DNA from 3 places in the Pseudogemmobacter sp. TB195 genome. Region 1 is predicted to be linked to each of the others. Evidence: riboswitches for the same ligand, from Rfam matches in the RefSeq annotation. Region 1 holds a riboswitch; each other region holds the start of a gene.

Region 1 (3,886 bases):
ACCTGTTCCACCCGGATGCCAAGCCGGCGCAGAAGATCGACACTGGCGCGGGCGGTATAGGTGCCGGCCAGCACGAGACCGGGCCTCATGAGAAACACCTGCTCGGCGCCGCCCCGGTTTGCGGTATAGGCGGCGGCTTCCTCCGGCATGGAGGACGCCAGCGGGTCCGAGGCCAGATGGCTGACCGAAACGAGTTGCCCCGGCGCCGCCAGCATCATTGCCAGCTGATCGGTGCACAGGTTGATCGAGACCACCCGCCCCGGAGGGAGAAGAGGGTCGGCCGCCACCGGCAGGGCCCCAAGGAGCAGGACAAGGATGGCGGCGCGCAGCATCAGAACCGGGCCTGCAGCCCGAGCCAGGCAGTGCGACCCGGCGTGCCGTAGCCATGCGAGGATTGCCAGTGTTCACCGGTCAGGTTCTCGATGCGCAATGTGGCCCCGATACTGTCACTGATCTGATAGCTGAAGGCCGCGTCCAGCAAGGTGACGTCGGGCATGTCGAGGGCGGCAAAGCTGTTCACATGCCTGTCGCGGCGTCCGGCCAGATGGCTGAGGGTAAAGCGCGCCGAGACCCGCTCGCTGATCTCAGCATCCAGCGCGAGCGCCAGATTATGGCGCGGCACCGCCGTCAGGCGCGCGCCATTCGGGTCATGCGCATCGGTATAGGTATAGGCGAGCGTGAGGCTCAGCGTGTCGCTCAGCCTGGTTTTCGCGGCCAGCTCGACGCCTTTCGACACCGAGCTTCCCGCCAGATTGCCCAGCGTTGACCAGAAGGTCGCCGGATCGGCGGCGATGCGGTCTTCGACCTCGATGCGGAACGCCGTGAAAGACAGCGACGCACCTGTCCCGAAGGCATAATCTGCGCCCAGCTCGTATGAGACGCTGGTTTCGGGATCGAGATCGGGATTACCGGTGAAGAACAGCCCCGGATAATCACCGTACAGCTCGTCAAGCGAGGGCGCGCGGAAGCCCCGCGCGACTGCGCCGCGCAGGGTCAGCCCCTCGGCGGCTGCCCAGGCAAAGGAAAGCCGCCCGGTGCCAAAGCCGCCAAAGGCCGAATGGTCATCATACCGCAGTGCCGCAGTCACATCGAAGCCTTCGCGCGGCGACCAGGCAAGCTGGCCCCAGATGCCTTTGGTATCGGTATTACCCGAGCCTCCGGGCATGGCCGAGGTTTTCGCCTCTTCACGGTTGAAATCCGCGCCATAAGACAGGGTCAGCTGGTCAGACAGCGTGCTGGTCGCCTGCCAGTCCAGCGTCAGACGCTCGCCGGCAAAGGCGCTTTTGCCGTTCTCGTCATCCATATCGCGCTTGTTGCGTGAAAAGCCGATGCCCAGCACATGCAGCGTATTGCCGGTCTCCAGCTCTGCGAAGAGGCGCAGGCCAAGATCCTGGCGGCGCATCTCATTGGGCAGATCGGTGAAAGTATCGGTATAGCCATCGCCATTCGTATCGATATAGCCGTCATAATCGCTGCGGGTTTTTTGCCAGAAAGCGGCGCCCCCCAGCGTCACCAGATCCGAGACCCGGTAGCGCGCCGAAAACGACAGCCGGCTGGCCTCGGCGCCATCCGCCTCGGTGCCCCCGTCAAAGGCCGATATCCCGTCGGTGCGGAAATGGCTGGCATTCAGGGCCAGTTCAAGCTGGTCATCCTTTTGGGTCAGCCCCCAGGCAAGGCGGGCCGAATTATGGCTGCCCCCTTCGATGCGCACCTTCTGATGCAGCCCCGGCTCTGCCCCGGACAATGTCGAGATATTGATCACCCCGGCCACGGCCGAGCCGCCCCAAAGCGCCGATTGCGACCCGCGCAGCACCTCGATCCGGGCAATATCATCGGTCATCAGCGCGCCGAAATCGGTCGAGACCTGCACGCCGGACGGATCGTCAATGCGGATCCCGTCGATATAGACCGCGATATGACGCCCGTCGAAGCCCCGGATCCGCAAGGCGGTATTGGCACCAAAACCACCCTGGCTGATCACCGAGACCCCCGGCAATGTGCCAAGAAAATCCGCCAGCCGCAGATCGGCGCTTTTGTCCAGCTCGGCGCGGTCAACCACGCTGACCGAGACGCCGGTGCGCGCAATATCGGCCCCGTAACGCAGGGCCGAGAGCGTGATCGTACCCAGTTCAATAGGGGCATCGTTCTGTGCCTGCGCGCACGCGCTGCCGGCCGCACCGGCGGCGGTCAGCGCGGTGATCACTGCCAGACGGGAAACCCTGTGAAACATCTCTCAGCCCTTTCTTCGGAGCCACCGGTCGCTGACCGCCGCCCTGATGCGTTTTCGCCGCGGGGGAAAGCCCTCCCGTTGCGCATGAACGTCACCTCTGGCGGCACTCCGCCCTCCGCCGCACGCCCCGTGCGAGGGAAAGGGTGATCAGCAGCGGCAGGTCTCCTGGCTCGCGGGTCCGGGCGAACGGCTGGCCTTCCCGGACCTGCCCCTCTGAGGCACTTCCAGTGGCATCCTCAACCGCCGCTCACCGCTTACAGTTGCGGGGGCAGCTGTGGTCCCGGATCCCTGTGCAGAAAGGACCGGCCACATTCCCTATTCTCCGGAAAACCGCGCTTTGCGGGCGCGGCGCCGGAACCGTTGCTCTGTCCTCCATGCGATCCGCCCTTGCCCTCTGTCAAGCGGCTGACGGGGCGCAGGGTTGCGGCAGTCGCCGCTTTGGTCGCCCGGGTCACATGGTTGCGGTAACAGCCGGATGCGCGGCACCTCTGGACCTTTCCCGGGCGCCGCGTCCAGACTGGCATCGGGATGAATAACGGGGAATCGCAGATGATCGGGGATCTGGGCGCACGGGATGCGACCGAACTTGCGGGGCTGGTGGCAAAGGGCGAGGTCAGCCCGGATGAGCTGCTGGATGCGGCGCTGGCCGCGGTCGGCGCCCGAAATCCGGCAATCAACGCCGTGGTGCTGGTGCAGGAAGAGGTCGCGCGCGCTGAAATCCGCGCAGGCCTTCCGCGCGGGCCGTTTCGCGGCGTGCCCTTCCTGATCAAGGATCTGGGGCTCGAGGCAAAAGGGTTGCCGTCCCTTAACGGCACGCGGCTTGGTCCGGCCAGGACCTATGCCGCCGATTGCAATATGATGGCCCGGATGCGGGCAACCGGGGTGGTGACCTTCGGGCGCACGACAAGCCCCGAAGGCGGGGTCGGCATCGCAACCGAGGCCGCCGTCTATGGCGGGCCAACCCGCAACCCCTGGAACACTGACCATACCGCCGGCGGCTCTTCGGGCGGCGCGGCGGCGGCGGTCGCGGCGGGGATCGTCGCTTTCGCGCATGGATCAGACGGCGGCGGCTCGGTCCGGGTTCCGGCCTCGAATTGCGGGCTTTTCGGCTTCAAGCCAACCCGCGCGCGGCTGCCCGACGGGCCCTGGTCCGGCGAGGGCTGGGCCGGCATGGCGATTGACGGGTTCCTGACGCGTTCCGTCCGCGACACGGCGGTGATGCTGGATGCCTGCGAGGGACCTGACCTCGGTGCCCCCTATGTCGCGCCGCCGCTGGCAAAGGGCTACGGCCAGGCAATCTCGGCCCCGCCCCGGCGGCTGCGCGTGGCGATCTGCGACACGACCTTAACCGGCGCCGCGATTGACCCGGAGGTCGCGACTGCGGTGCGGGATGCCGGGCAGCTGCTGGAAAGCCTTGGCCACCATGTGGAGCCGGCGCGGCCAAAGGCGGATATCGGGGCAATGATGCGGGCCTGGACCGATATCGTTGCGGTCGGCACCGCGCTGACGATCCGGCAAAAGCTGAAAGGCCGCGCGCTGACGGCGGATCTGGTCGAGGGTGTCGGCCGCGGCGCGGTGAAACATGCCGAGGCGCTCGGGCCGCTGCGCTATCTGGAAGCGGTCGAGGATATCCATGATTTCGGACGCGAGATGGCG
Region 2 (3,886 bases), on a different contig from region 1:
GAGAAGCTTTGCTCCGGGGGTGAGACGGGCGCGCCCGGTCTCACCTTCCAGCACCAGTGCCCCGCCGATCTTTTGCGGGATACCGGTCAGGTCAAACCCCATGAACCCCGCAAGGGTGCCGATGCTCCACAAATGCCCTTCGGCGCCGAAAAGCCGGGCAAGCAACGCGAAGGTTTCATCTTGTGGGGCATCGGTCATGGCGCGAGCTTTCAGAACTTCGAGGTCAGCTGCAACTCAAACCGGCGCGGCGCACCGAGAACCACCTGACCCTTTTCGGGGTAGAGATATGCCGCATAGCTTTTGTCGAAGAGGTTCGTCACGCGCAAAGACAGGGTCGAGCTCTCGCCCGCCTGCCAGTCAAGCCCGGCATTGATCAGCGAGAAACTGCCGCGTTTCTCGGTATTGGCGTAATCATACCAGGCCTTGCCGACGAATTGCACACCCAGATGCGCAGTCCAGACATCGGCGAATTCCCAGGAGGCCCAGAGATTGGCCGAGGTTTCCGGCACGAGGAGCGGCACATTCCCCGAATAATCCACCCAGGAAAAGGTGTTGAAATCGAGGTAGGTGAAATCGTCAAACCGCGCTCTGGTGCGGGCGATATTGCCGCTGAGCCGCAGGGTATCGGTCACCCTGGCGCTGGCTGCCAGCTCGATCCCGCGCGACGATTGCTGCCCGGCCTGTTGCATCGTGAAAGACCCCGGCGCCAGCACCGGCACATTGCGCTTCACGATATCATAGGCGGTGAGCGACCATTCGGCGCGGCCATCGGCAAAGCTCTGGCGCAGCCCGATCTCGAATTGTCGCCCCGTGGTCAGGTCGAAGTCGCGGAAATTCGCGGCGTAATCCATCAGCGGCACGTTCACCGGGTCGGTGGACCAGGCCAGCTGGCCGTAAACCACCGTGGTCTCAGTCGCCGCCCAGCTGAGCGCGACCCGCGCCGATGGCGCCTTGTAGCTGGCGTCAAAGCTCGTGGCGGGGTTTGCGATGCCCTGGCGGCTCAGATCGAACCAGTCCTGGCGCAGGCCAAGGCTGAGCGCCAGCCCCTGGCCAAGCTCGGTGCGGTTTTCCAGAAAGATCGCGCGCTGGTCTAGGGTCGAGCGGTATTGCGCCACCGGGGTCAGGCCGGTGGGGAAACGGCCGGGGCGCGGGTTGAACGGATCGACCGTGACCGAGCCGAAGTTGAAGGCACTGGCATAGCTGGATTTCGAGCGGTTCAGGTCAAAGCCGATCACCGTATGGCTGTCATAGCCCGCGATCCCATGGCGCAAGCCTGCATCCAGCCGGAAGCCGGTCTGATCCTGATCCTGGTCGATGGCGACGAATTCGCCGACCGATACCGTATCGGTCACCGGATCCCATTCATAGGTTTCAGCATTGCGGAAGCTGCGGTCAGAGCCGATGCGGTACAGCACTGCCGAGACGCGGACCGCGTCCGACGGCGCCCATTCGGTTTTCAGCTGCAGCCAGTGATCGGTGAAGTCGGTCCTCGCGTCTTCAACATTGTAGTTCAGTGCCTCGGTCCCCGCGACGAGGATCCCGTTGCGCAAAGGCGTGCCATAATAGGTCATCGGCTCGCGCTTTGCGTAATCGGCGGACAGGGTGAAGGTCAGATCGGGCGTCGCCTTCCAGCTCAGCGCGGCGGTCACGGCGCCGAGACTGTCATCCGCACCGTCGATCCAGCCGTCGGATCCATCCGCGATCACCGCGATGCGGTAGGAAAGCGTATCCGAGAGCGAGCCGCCACTGTCGGCGCCAAAGCGCAGCCTGCCATCTGACCCCGCAAGCGCGGTCAGCAAATGGCGCGGCGCACCGTCAAACGGGCGTTTGGGCATCGCATTGACGAAACCGCCAATCGCGCCATGGCCATGGATCACCGAACCGCCGCCTTTCAGGACCTCGAATTCCTCGATCAGCCAGCTGTCGACCGGGAAAGAGATATTGCCGCGTCCGGGAAACTGCCTGGTGCCGTCAAACAGCATCATGACCGAACTGCTGCCCTGAAAGCCGCGCGCGGCGAAATGATTGTCGTAATTTGGCGCTCCGGTCGCGGTGACCCCGGTTGCGGTCTGCGATACGGCAGCAGTGATCGAATGGAGACCGCGTTCGGCCATGGTTTCGGTGCCGATCACCTCGACGGCAGCAGGGATGTCGCGGATTTTTTCGCCCAGCCGGCTGGCGGTGGGCGGGGTGGCGTCAAGTCCCTGGCCTGCGTCGTCATCGACCGGCAGCCAGATGGTGCCAAGGCCGATGGTGGTCTCTTCTGCCAGCGCCGGCGCAGCGGCGATGGGGGTGAGAGCGGTAAGTGTCAGCAAAAGCCGCACAGACGTGCGGCGGGAAATGGACGGCATGAATTTTACCCCGAAAGGCGTTTTGCACGTCACTGCAGACTGCAAGGAACCGACGGGCAATCACCCGCATGTCATCCTTGCCATCAGGAACCCCCGCCCGATGTGCCTGCCCGTGAATATGGCCGACGGCAGGTCTCCTGGCTCGCGGGTCAGTGGGTTTCGCGCCTTCCCAGGGTCCCTGAACCCCAGTGGCATATCGCGAAACCCTCGCCGCTCACAGTTGCGGGGGCAGCCGCAGATCGGGCGGATGCCCTGCTGCGTTCCCTCTTTCCTCCCTCGCGGGAACCGTCGCCTCTGCGCTACCCGCCGGGGTGGTGGTCTGTCAACGCCCGTTATCACGGGCGCGTTATAAGGGGGCATCCGGGACCCCTTGTGAGGAGCCTGTCCTGAGGGGCGGGGCGGGCGGTTGCCGTTCGGCCCCCCTCTTCATTTCTTTGCTGAAATTTCCCCAAAGCCCCGTGGTTTACCCCATGGCCTTTTGCGCGCGGGCGGATGTAACCTCTGCCCGCGCGCGCCGGGCCATGACCGGGATCCTGCGCAGGAAGGACATAGCCATGCAGACCCCGCCTTTCGTCATTTCGATCCAGAGCCAGGTCGTGTTCGGCCATGTCGGCAATTCGGCGGCGCTGTTTCCGCTTTGCGCGGCCGGGCTGGAGGTGGCGGCGATCCCGACGGTGGTGTTCTCGAATACCCCCGATTACCCGAGCCTGCGCGGTCGCGCGCTGCCCGAGGATTTTTTCGCCGATCTGCTTCTGGGCGCGATGGAGCGTGGGTTGCCCGAACGGGCCGATTATATCGTGACGGGCTATATCGGTTCGGCCGCGATCGCGCATCTGGCGGCGGAATTCATCGCAAAAGCGCGCGAGATCAACCCGCGACTGGTCTATCTCTGCGACCCTGTGATCGGCGATGCCGGCCCGGGGCGCTATGTGCCCGAAGCGGTGGTGGCGGTGATCCGCGACGAATTGCTGCCGCTGGCCGATCTGACCACGCCGAACCCGTTTGAGCTGTCGCTGTTGTCGGGGCAGAAGATTACGCGGCCTGAAGATCTGGCGCTGGCGCGGGCGGGGCTGAACCTGAGGCCTGGTGCGCGGGTAATTGCGACCGGATGCGTGCTGGAAGACAGCCCCGAGGGCTGTCTTGAAAGCGTTGTGATCACGCCGGACGGCGTGAGCCGTCACCCCGCGCCGCATTTGCCGCTGGCGCTGTCGGGGACCGGGGATCTGTTCGCGGCGCTGATCATTGCCGGGCTGGGGCGCGGCCGTTCCCTGGCCGATGCCGTTGTTTTTGCGCAAAAGCTCACCGGGATTGCGATGGGGGAGGCGGCGGCACTCGGACGGCAGGAGGTCATGCTGAGCAGCGCGGAATTTCTGGCGAGCCTGGCAGAGCTGGCGGCGATCCGCCGCTGACCTCGGGTACCGGGCCCGTCCGCGCTGTTCTGCCTGTGGGGATGTGGCATCGGTTTCCGCCAGCTGTCTTCCTGACCAGGGCGCAGGGGCCGCCAGCAGGTCTCCTGCACAGACAGGTGCGGCGCT
Region 3 (3,886 bases), on a different contig from region 1:
GGGCCAAGGCGTTCCGTCATGATGCCGGCATACCAGTCGATGAATTGCATCACCCCTTCTTCCTGGATCGGGGAATAGGGCCCGGGCTCATAGGCGGGAGAGAGAATGCCCTTCTGGTTTTCCTCGACCACCTGGCGGTCTTCGTCATTGGTGTTGAGCCAGACGCGGGTGAGGGTTTCGAGATCATAGTCGACGCCCTCGACCGCATCCTTATGGACCAGCCAGTTCGTGGTCACTTGCGTCTCGGTCGGGCTGATCGGCAGGATGCGGAAGACGATGGCGTGATCACCGAGGAAATGGTTCCAGCTGTTCGGGTAGTGAAAGAACAGAAGGCTGCCGGCATCGTTGAAGGGCATGGTGCCCATGCGTTTCGCCACCGCCGCCTTAGTCGACATCGTATAGCTTTCGGCGCCGTTCAGCAGGGGGATGCGGGCGAGCCGCCATTGCATCTGCGGATGGTTGGTGAAGCGCGAGGGCAGGCCGGCCGCCTCGCAGCGCTTCCAGTGTTCGATAATGTCGGGCGAGGCCGAATCAGGCCCCTCCATCGCCGTCATGCGCGGGTTGTCGGAATAGGTCCGGCACAAAGACGGGTGCGCGCCGCCGCAATGATAACATTCGCGGTTGTTCTCGATCACCAGTTTCCAGTTGCCGTTTTCGACGATGGTCGAGCTGAAAGCGACCTTTGCATCGGCAAGGCCCGAGGGGGCCAGATACGACATCAGCTTCGGCGCGAGGTCGGAAATGGGAGGGGGCACTTCGGCAAGGCAGATAAAGACCATGCCGCCAAGATCGACACAGTGCACCTTCTTCAGCCCGAATTTCGAAGGGTCGAAATCCTCGCCCATATCGCGGGCGAAAATGAGCTTGCCCTCGAGGTCATAGGTCCATTGGTGATAGGGGCAGACAAGGTTCGTGGTCGCGCCATTGGTCTTCGCGCAAAGCCGCTGACCGCGATGGCGGCAGACATTGTGGAACGCGCGGATGCGATTGTCTTTGCCCTTGATGATCACCACCGGATAGGCGCCGATCTGCAGCGTGGCAAAGGCGCCGGGTTTCTCCAGCTCGCAGCCCGGAATGGCAAAGAGCCATTCACGATACCAAAGATGTTGAAGATCGGCCTCCAACACCCCGGGATCACAATATAAATCGCGCTCTAAGGCATAGCCGCTCCGGCGTGCCAGCAGGCGGGAAAGGGTTTCGGACTGGCTCAGCATTTGCTGTCCTTCGCGTTAGCCCGGGCGGGTCGCACAGGCAGGTTTGACGTGCGGTGGACAACAGGCGGCGAAGGGCCCGCGCGGGGATGGACCCGCGAGCCGGTTGCCGCTTCGCCGCCCACCGCGGCTCGACATCTCGTGCAAGGCTGGTTTCCGGGCTTGGCGAGCGGTCTTTTCAACCCTGGTCGCGATACCTTCCCGGGCTCCTCCGCCCAGTGGTCCTTATCGCGCCTCTCAGCCTCTACCGTTGCGGGGGCAGCGCCGGCTTTGACCCCTTGCAGGGCCGCACCGGCTTCCCAATTCTCCGCTGTCGCCAGCGGCACCTTGCGAGGCTGAATTGATCACAGTGCGGCGGCCGGGATTGTCTGTTTGCGACATGTCGCAAAGCGGAACAGACAGCGGCCCTGTAAGCAGCCTCATTCGCGCAGAAAGCGGGATTTTGCCGGTTGCCAAACGAAAACGCGGCGCTTAACGATTGGGCAACTTACTCGTTGGGGTGTCCCGGGAAACCGGGGCTGAGAGGCCGCAAGGCTAACCCATCGAACCTGATCCGGTTCATACCGGCGGAGGGAACGGGTGGTCTGATTGTGTCTCTGGCGGCCCGTTGCGGCCTGCCCGGGCACCAGTCTCCCCAAATCTTTTCGCCGGTCATTGGGGGCATGATGACGGCGATAGCTTTGACCATAGCGGGGTCTGATTCCGGCGGCGGCGCGGGGATTCAGGCCGATCTTAAAAGTTTCGCGGCAATGCGCGTCTATGGCGCCAGCGTGATCACCGCGATCACGGCCCAGAACACAAGGGCGGTGACCGCGGTGATGGCCCTGCCAGCGCGGCTGGTCCGGGCGCAGCTGGAGGCGGTGTTCGATGATCTTGCCGTGGGTGCGGTGAAGATCGGGATGCTGGGCGATCCGGAACTGGTCGCGACCGTGGCGGCGGCGCTGAAAGGGCGTGATCTGGCCCTGGTGGTTGATCCGGTGATGGTGGCAAAATCCGGTGACCGGTTGCTCGCGGCCGAGGCTGTCGCAGCACTGCGCGAGGCGCTTTTGCCGCTCGCGACGGTTTTGACCCCGAACCTGCCCGAAGCGGCAGATCTACTGGGCGAGGCCCCGGCCAGCAGCCATGAGGCGCAGGAAGCGCAGGGGCGCGCGCTCCTGTCGCTCGGGCCGGCCTGGGTGTTGATGAAAGGCGGTCATGCCGGGGGGGCAGCGTGTCGCGATCTGCTGATCGGCCCTGTATCCCATGTGTTCACGGCAGAACGCCAGCAGACCAAAAATACGCATGGCACAGGATGCAGCTATGCCGCAGCGATTGCGGCCGGGCTGGCGCAGGGGATGGCTGTCCCCGATGCGGTGGCGCGGGCGCATCGCTGGCTCCAGGGGGCGATCCGGGCGGCGGATGCGCTGCAAATCGGTTCCGGCCATGGGCCGGTGCATCATTTCCACGCGCTCTGGCCGCAATCATGAGCCGCGTCCATATTCTCGGGGCCGGTGTCATGGGCCTTGTGATGGCCAGCGAACTTACGGCGCGCGGTCATGAGGTCACGATTTCTGACCCGGCCGGCGGCCCAGGGCCGCAGGCCTGTTCCTGGTGGGCTGGTGGTATGCTGGCGCCATATTGCGAGGCGGAATCGGCAGAGGAACCGGTTGAACGGCTTGGGGCCGGCGCGGCCGCCTGGTGGCAATCCCATACCGGGCTGGTTACCGGGGCCGGGACGCTGGTTCTGGCCGATCCGCGTGACCGGGGCGATCTGGCGCGTTTTGCGCGGCTGACCAAAGGGCACCAGGCCATTGGCGGGGACGGGATCGCGCAGCTTGAGTCCGATCTGGCAGGCCGTTTCCGTGAGGGGCTCTTCTTCAGAACCGAAGCGCATCTCGCCCCGCGCGCGGCGCTTGGCGAACTGGCCCGCCGTCTCGCGGCCCGGGGGATCGTGGTGACGTCCGAGCCGTCAGGGGCGCCGGTTACCATCGATTGCCGGGGGCTGGCGGCTCGGGACAGTCTTGGCGATCTGCGCGGCGTGCGTGGTGAGATGCTGCTGATCCGCTGCGAGGGCGTGAGCCTGTCGCGCCCGGTCCGCCTGCTGCATCCGCGTATCCCGCTTTACATCGTGCCGCGCGGCGACGGGCATTTCATGCTTGGCGCCACGATGATCGAAAGCGGATGGCGCGGGCCGGTCACGCTGCGGTCGATGATGGAGCTGATGGCGGCGGCCTGGACGATCCATCCCGGTTTTGGCGAGGCCGAGCTGATCGCGACCGGTTCTGACGCGCGCCCCGCTTTCCCCGACAACCTGCCCAGGATCCGGCGCCGGGGGGATGTGATCTTTGCCAATGGTCTCTACCGCCACGGCTTCCTGCTCTCCCCCGCCTGCGCGCGGATGGTGGCGGAACATATCGAGACCGGCGCGCAGCCCGAGTTCATGGATGAGGTGAGGATATGAGAGTTTTCGTGAATGGAGAGGCAAGGCAGACCGGGGCGAGAACCCTGGCCGCTTTGCTTGAGGAACAGGGCTTTGGCCCGGCCGTGGCGACTGCGGTGAATGAGGTCTTCATCGCCAAAGCCGCGCGGCTGGAAACAGAAATACAAGAGGGCGACCGGGTCGAGGTTCTCGCCGCCATGCAGGGGGGCTGAGATGCCGGTATTCTACGGGACTGCTGTTGAAAGCTCGCTGATGC

What was found. A riboswitch is a leader RNA that binds a small molecule or an ion and turns the genes downstream of it on or off. The one in region 1 is predicted to bind cobalamin.
Region 2: linked by a shared signal. The riboswitch ahead of AC4FS3_RS14480 (TonB-dependent receptor) and the one ahead of AC4FS3_RS17125 (TonB-dependent receptor plug domain-containing protein) in region 1 are both predicted to bind cobalamin.
Region 3: linked by a shared signal. The riboswitch ahead of AC4FS3_RS15650 (aromatic ring-hydroxylating oxygenase subunit alpha) and the one ahead of AC4FS3_RS17125 (TonB-dependent receptor plug domain-containing protein) in region 1 are both predicted to bind cobalamin.

What each region holds. Positions count from the first base shown of each region.
Region 1 covers NZ_JBZEGG010000016.1:137,218-141,103, reverse strand. The annotation lists gene AC4FS3_RS17130 (ABC transporter substrate-binding protein) at 1-332, opposite strand, end outside; gene AC4FS3_RS17125 (TonB-dependent receptor plug domain-containing protein) at 332-2,230, opposite strand; cobalamin riboswitch at 2,369-2,607, opposite strand; gene AC4FS3_RS17120 (amidase) at 2,780-3,886, shown strand, end outside.
Region 2 covers NZ_JBZEGG010000013.1:70,689-74,574, reverse strand. The annotation lists gene AC4FS3_RS14485 (DUF6925 family protein) at 1-198, opposite strand, end outside; gene AC4FS3_RS14480 (TonB-dependent receptor) at 210-2,351, opposite strand; cobalamin riboswitch at 2,462-2,656, opposite strand; gene pdxY (pyridoxal kinase) at 2,906-3,760, shown strand.
Region 3 covers NZ_JBZEGG010000014.1:134,971-138,856, reverse strand. The annotation lists gene AC4FS3_RS15650 (aromatic ring-hydroxylating oxygenase subunit alpha) at 1-1,214, opposite strand, end outside; cobalamin riboswitch at 1,342-1,556, opposite strand; TPP riboswitch at 1,697-1,803, shown strand; gene thiD (bifunctional hydroxymethylpyrimidine kinase/phosphomethylpyrimidine kinase) at 1,877-2,677, shown strand; gene AC4FS3_RS15640 (FAD-dependent oxidoreductase) at 2,674-3,651, shown strand; gene thiS (sulfur carrier protein ThiS) at 3,648-3,842, shown strand; gene AC4FS3_RS15630 (thiazole synthase) at 3,844-3,886, shown strand, end outside.